2 regions of the Dictyobacter halimunensis genome follow, and region 2 is predicted to be linked to the other one. Evidence: riboswitches for the same ligand, from Rfam matches in the RefSeq annotation. Region 2 holds a riboswitch; the other holds the start of a gene.
The links. Region 2 has a riboswitch for S-adenosylmethionine ahead of metK (methionine adenosyltransferase). Riboswitches for the same ligand answer to the same signal wherever they lie in the genome.
Positions count from the first base shown of each region.

Region 1: another riboswitch for S-adenosylmethionine. It lies ahead of metX (homoserine O-acetyltransferase MetX); the one in region 2 lies ahead of metK (methionine adenosyltransferase).

Region 1 is NZ_BSRI01000002.1:1,507,428-1,510,846, forward strand. Features, by position in the region: gene AABA21_RS20235 (homocysteine synthase) at 1-136, opposite strand, end outside; gene metX (homoserine O-acetyltransferase MetX) at 156-1,301, opposite strand; SAM riboswitch class I at 1,733-1,850, opposite strand; gene AABA21_RS20245 (Uma2 family endonuclease) at 2,060-2,638, opposite strand; gene AABA21_RS20250 (aldo/keto reductase) at 2,774-3,419, opposite strand, start outside.
Region 2 is NZ_BSRI01000002.1:4,130,190-4,133,608, forward strand. Features, by position in the region: gene ahcY (adenosylhomocysteinase) at 1-882, shown strand, start outside; SAM riboswitch class I at 1,115-1,232, shown strand; gene metK (methionine adenosyltransferase) at 1,403-2,653, shown strand; gene AABA21_RS31070 (acyl-CoA dehydrogenase family protein) at 2,835-3,419, shown strand, end outside.

The DNA.
Region 1 (3,419 bases), 2.6 Mb from region 2:
CAGGGCTATCAAAGACATAAGATGAGGTCTGATAAATAGGCACGGCGCGCGCCCCGGTGGCACTATCGGCGGTTTCCTGTCCAGCATGCAAAGACAACGTTTCAAAACCATAGCTACGATTACTATTTAATGCCATGAGATTTATTTCTCCTTTTTTATAGTGAGAATTGGTGGAGGACGGTGTTTAATTGGTCCCATTCTTTCAGGAACGCATCGTGGCCATGGGGAGAGTTTATCTCCACATAGCGCCCATCGCCTCCAACGGTTTGTACTTTATCTGCCAGCCAGCGCACATGTGACGCCGGGAAAAGAAAATCGGAGCTGATCCCGACAAAGAGCATCTTACTCTGGATGCGTCCGAGCGCATCTTCAAGAGAGGCATACCCCTCGCTTACATCATAAAGATCCATCGCTCGGCTGATATAGAGATAGCTATTGGCATCAAAGCGGCGCGCGAGCTGATCGCCCTGATAGTAGAGATAGTTTTCGACATCGAAGCGGCCACCCAGATTGGGAGAAAAGGTCGGCGCGGTCACCGGTTCGCGCTGCGCCTGCTTGCGCGCGAAGCGCTGCTCCATCGACTCCTCGCTCTGATAAGTGATCATCGCCAGCATGCGCGCGATCGCCAGGCCCGTCGCGGGTCCCTGGTCCAGCCGGTAATCCCCACACTGCCAGGCGGGATCAGCCATAATCGACTGGCGAGCCACCTCATTAAAGGCAATCGCCTGGGCCGACACAGCCGCCGAGGCCGCGATCACGGCCACTTTATCCACGATATTAGGGTAAGTGACCGCCCACTCCAGCGCCTGCTGTCCCCCGATGGAGCCACCGGCCACCATGGCCAGTCGGCGCACGCCCAGGTGCTTGATCAGCTTATACTGGGATCGCACCATGTCACGGATCGTGATCACGGGAAAGCGCATACCATAAGGTCGTCCGGTCACAGGATTCTCTGAGGAAGGGCCGGTACTACCGGAACAGCCGCCAATAATATTGGCGCAAATCACAAAGTAGCGCGCAGTATCAAAGTATTTTCCGGGACCGATCAGGGGATTCCACCAGGCAGCCTTAGGATTCTCTGGATCTTCGACATCATGGGCATGAGAACTACCGGTCAGCGCATGCGTAATCAAGATCGCATTATCGCCGGTGGCATTGAGCTCCCCCCAGGTCTCATACGCCAGCGTCACCGGACCCAGTCGGTCGCCGCGCTGCAGCAAAAGCTGATCAAAAGTGAATGTAAACACTTCATTCTCTGTCTGCGTCTTTATTCGATTTATATATTCTAATTGCGCTACCATGCAATACTCTCCTCCTGGAAAAAGGAACAAAAAAACCCTCACCCTGCAGGGGCGAGGGGTAAACGTCTTCGCGGTACCACCCTGATCTATTGACACCTCACGGCGCCAACCTTTACGAGTGTTATCCTGTCAACCTGGCCATTCAAACTATCCACAACTTAACGGCCAGTGGCAATCCATAACACTACAGCTATAACGTAGCTCACGGCACAATCTACTACCTCGCCAAAGGGTTCAATCTGCAACTCAGAGGCCATATTCAATGCCGGTACGGCGCTGACATCTCATCGTCGTCAACTCTCTGTAGCCGCCCATTCTCATTTACTCTTCCTCTTCAACGCAATTCTCTTTTTCAATTGTAAGGTACACCAGATTCCAGGAAACAGGTAACAAAAAAGCCCCACACTTGGGGGGCCGCTACATTGCTGTTCCCCTCATCTTGCGAAACATGCGCAGCACGTTTCACCGGAATTGGCACCCTGCTTGCTACATTGCAAACGGGTTGCCGGGCTTCACAGGGCCGTATCCCTCCACCTCTCTTGATGAGAGCAGTTATCACTGCATTTATTCAGTTATAGTATGTTCTTTTGTTTGCGATTTGTATCTTAATGTTATTGAGTAGTATACCCAAGGTAGTTAAACGCTGTCAAGGGCACAACCATACCAAACATGTGTACGAAATACACATATCGCCATATTTGCGCAAGTTGGGTCAAGCCCAGCACCTACGATGCGGGAAGCCGGGACGAACCCGGCACCTACGGTTCTTCTTCTAACTCCAGGTAAACTTTGGCATAAATCTCTTTGAGCGTAAAGCTGACTTCAATACTGGAGAGTTCTATAATATCCCTGTCATCGGTAAAGATAGAATGCTGCCACCGGGACATGCCCAACCGATGATGGTGCTCTACCAGACGCCGGCGCGAATCAACAAACAGGATCTCCTGGATGGTAGGATAGCGCTGATACGCGAGTAGCTTCTCTCCCCTATCAGTCTTCTCGGTCGAAGGAGAATGGACCTCTACAACCACGGAGGGAGCTTCTAAGGCCCTCTTGCGCGTCCAATCAGCCGGATCGCAGGAGACAGATACATCAGGATAATAGATGCGGTTATCAAGCAATTCCACCGCCGCGTCAGAGCCATACACATTGCACTCAGAGTCATACAAAGCACGATCCAATATACCAGCAATCCTGGCCGCGATCTGAGAATGGGCAAGCGTCCCACCAGTCATCATGCGGATATCGCCATCAATATACTCATATTTCCGTTCAGGAAAGCTTTCGACCATCCTCCAATATTCATCTAACGTGTATCTGTGCAACGGATCATGCATAACAGCCCCCTCCTAAACAAATCAGCCCAACTTGTATAGTCACACCATACACCATGTATACAAGAAAAAACAATAACCAACCAGTAAAAAAGAGGTGGTTCTTCAGAAGTTGCAAGCCACCTCTTTTTTCAGCATTTAGTCCCAGGAGGAAGCCTGGTTGAGGGCGGTAATCTGGCCAAGGTTCAGGGTGATGTCGACCGCCTCCAGGCTGGGCTGCAGTTGATCGGCGCTGTTGGCTCCGATGATAGGAGCGGTAACAGTGGGCTGAGCCAGCAGCCAGGCCAGCGCCACGGCACTCGGCGTGGTTTCAATTTCCCGGGCGATGCGCTTGACGACATCGACGGTACGCCAGGCACCCTCAGAGTCATACTTCTGCGCAATCGAGCTGGCACGTTCGCTCTCAGCATTTCCGCCGCGCTCGTATTTGCCCGTCAGGAAACCACCGGCCAGTGAGCTATAGGGGATCACACCGATCTGGTGCTGCTCACAGATCAGTTTGAGCTCGCTCTCGAACTCGGCGCGATGGACCAGGTTATAATGTGGCTCCAGCACATCATAACGCACTGTATTATGGACATCGGCGCTCCACAGACTCTCCATCAACCGCCAGGCCGGATAATTGGAGGCGCCAACGTAGCGCACCTTGCCCATGCGCCGCAGGTCATCAAAGGCCTGCAGGGTCTCGTCAATGGGAGTCTCGGCATCGAAGGCGTGCGCCAGGTAGAGATCGATATAGTCGGTCTGCAGGCGGCGCAGGGAGGCATCTACGCCATCAAGGATA
Region 2 (3,419 bases):
GGTTGTGACCTGGTTTCAACCCTGCATACCACTCGCACAGACCTGATCCCCAACATCATCGGTGGCATGGAAGAGACCACCACCGGCGTGATCCGCCTGCACAGCATGGAGAAGCAGGGTGTCCTGCGCTTCCCGGTTCTGGCGGTTAATGACTCTGACACCAAGCATTTATTTGATAATCGCTATGGAACAGGTCAGAGCACGCTGGACGCGATTATTCGCTCGACCAATGTCCTGCTGGCTGGTCGCACCATCGTGGTCTTCGGCTATGGCTGGTGTGGTCGTGGTGTGGCCTCCCGTGCCCATGGCCACGGCGCCAACGTGATCGTCTGCGAAGTCGATCCTACCCGTGCCCTGGAGGCCGTCATGGATGGCTATCGCGTCATGCCCGGTGTAGAGGCTGCCGCCCTGGGTGATGTCTTCATTACCGTGACCGGCGACATCAACGTGATCGACCAGGCTCACATGGAGAAGATGAAAGACGGCGCCCTGATCGCCAACTCTGGCCATTTCAATGACGAGATTAACATTCCGGCTCTGGAGAAGTTGGCCACTGGCAAGCGTCGCGTGCGCGACTTTGTCGATGAGTACACCTATGCCGATGGTCGCCATGTGCACTTGCTGGCCGAGGGCCGCCTGGTCAACCTGTCCGCCGCCGAAGGCCATCCCGCCAGCGTGATGGATATGAGCTTCGCCAACCAGGCCCTGGGTTCAGAGTTCATGCTCAACCATGCCAAAGAGTTGAAGCCCCAGGTCTACACCCTGCCACAGGATCTCGATAAAGAGATCGCGCGCCTCAAACTGCATGCCATGGGCATCAAGTTTGATACGCTCACCGAAGAGCAGGAGAAGTACCTCAACTCATGGGAGTCCGGCACCTAAGCCATCTTTCATGTGGTTCCGGATAGCAGGCTGGCGGCATAGTATCGCGCCAGCCGCTATCCTTCGCTTCTCCTTCTCATCATGCATCAATGTACTTGATCCATGCATGCTGATAGCGCTTGCATAGATTTGACAGCTAGCATATCTGTAGCGTACAATTATAAGCAATGTTAAGCGCATAGGTGGTGTTAAACCCCTGCTACATGGACAAATAAATACATGAGTGTAATCACTCTCATCAAGAGAGGTGGAGGGAAACGGCCCGATGAAGCCCGGCAACCCGCCTGTTTTCACTAATAAACAGGAAGGGTGCCAATTCCGGCGGTCTATGCTATGCCGCAAGATGAGGGGAATGTGCAATAGCCACACCCCTGAGAAAAAGGGGTTTTTTTATGCCTGAGCCCCACATATACTTCTCACTTCACCTTCAGCATAGAATAAAAGTAATTAATATGGCCATACATATGCATGTGTCACCAATTTTTTTCGAGAAAGGAATGGCCCATTCATGACAAGTTTCATGCATGATCCTAAAACATTTTTTACCAGCGAGTCGGTGACTGAAGGTCATCCAGATAAACTCTGTGATCAAATTTCGGACGCGATTCTGGATGCGATTCTGGCGCAGGACCCTATGGCTCGTGTGGCCTGTGAGACGGCTACAACGACAGGCCTGGTTCTGGTTGCAGGTGAAATTTCAACGTCAGCCTGGGTCGATATGTCGGCGGTCGTGCGCCAGACTATCGAGCAGGTCGGCTATATCAATGCCGATTATGGTTTCGACTATCGCACCTGTGGTGTTACTACCTCTATTGGCAAGCAGTCGCCCGATATCGATATGGGCGTCAGCCATTCCCTGGAGAGCAAAGGCGACAAGGTCGTGCGGTTGACCGACGACGAGCTAGAGCGCATCGGCGCTGGCGACCAGGGTATGATGATCGGCTTTGCCTGTAACGAGACCCCCGAATTGATGCCGATGCCGATCAGCCTGGCCCACAAATTGACGCGCCAGCTCTCGCAGGTACGCCGCAAATCCTGGAGCGGCCAGGGCCCGATGACATATTTACGTCCCGATGGTAAGGCACAGGTTACGGTACAGTATGAGCATGGCGCACCAACCCGCGTCGATACGATCGTGATCTCTACCCAGCACGCCGACTATGTGGATCGCGAGCAGATCCGCCAGGATGTGATCGAGTATATTATTAAGCCCGTTATCCCCGCGCATCTGCTGGATAAAGACACCAAGTTCTATGTCAATCCTACCGGTCGCTTTGTTACCGGCGGTCCCATGGGCGATGCCGGCCTGACTGGCCGTAAGATTATTGTCGATACCTATGGCGGCATGGCTCGCCATGGTGGTGGCGCCTTCAGTGGTAAAGACGCGACCAAGGTTGACCGTTCGGCTGCCTACGCGGCTCGCCATATCGCGAAGAACATCGTGGCCGCCGGACTGGCGGATCGCATTGAGCTGCAGATCGCTTATGCCATCGGCGTGGCGCGTCCGCTCTCGCTGTTCGTTGAGACCTTCGGCACCGGCAAGGTTTCGGATGAAGAGATCATTCGCCTGATCAATGAGCACTTTGATCTGCGCCCGGCGGGCATTATCCAGGCACTGGACCTGCGCCGCCCCATCTACCAGCCGACCGCTGCCTTCGGTCACTTCGGCCGCACCGACATCGATCTGCCCTGGGAGGCTCTGGATAAAGTCCCCATGCTGCGCAAAGGCGTCGGCGCCAGCGCCGAAACCAGCGAAGCAGTCTCTCAGTAATCTTCAATAGTTGAGATAAAAAAATGGTGATGGGGGGTGTACGCCTCCTATCACCATTTTTTTATCTCAACTATATTTTCCCTCTCGCTATTTCTGGTCTGCATCTACTATAATGTGTGATGTACAGATTACCTGTACCTATCACAACTTATATGCATAGTGCAGAAAGGATCACCTCGAGATGGACTTTTCACTCAATGAAGAGCAGATGGCCATTCGTCAGACATGCAGGGAATTCGCTGAACAAGAAATCAAGCCCATTGCTGAAGAAATAGATGCCACTGGTTCGTTCCCCTACGCGCTGATTCGCCAGATGGGCGAGCTTGGTCTGCTAGGATTGCCTTTCCCCGAAGAATATGGCGGGGCCGGAGCGGATTTTCTTTCGTATTGTCTGGCTATTGAGGAGATTTCACGCGGAGACGTTTCCATCGGGATTACCATGGAGGCCCATACATCCCTGGGCGCGACACCGTTTTTTCTCTTTGGCTCACAACAACAGAAAGAGCAGTACCTGACTCCGCTGGCCCGTGGCGAGCGATTGTGGGCGTTTGGCTTGACCGAGCCTGAGGCCGGCTCCGATTCCGGTGGCACACAGACGCGCGCCGTGCTGCAGGATGGCTGCTGGCATATTAACGGCTCCAAGACCTTCATCACCAATGCGGGTACCGATATGACCGGCGGTGTTACGATCACCGCCGTGACTGGCCATACCCCAAAGGGGCGTCCAGAGATCACCAATCTTATCGTGCCAAAGGAGACACCCGGT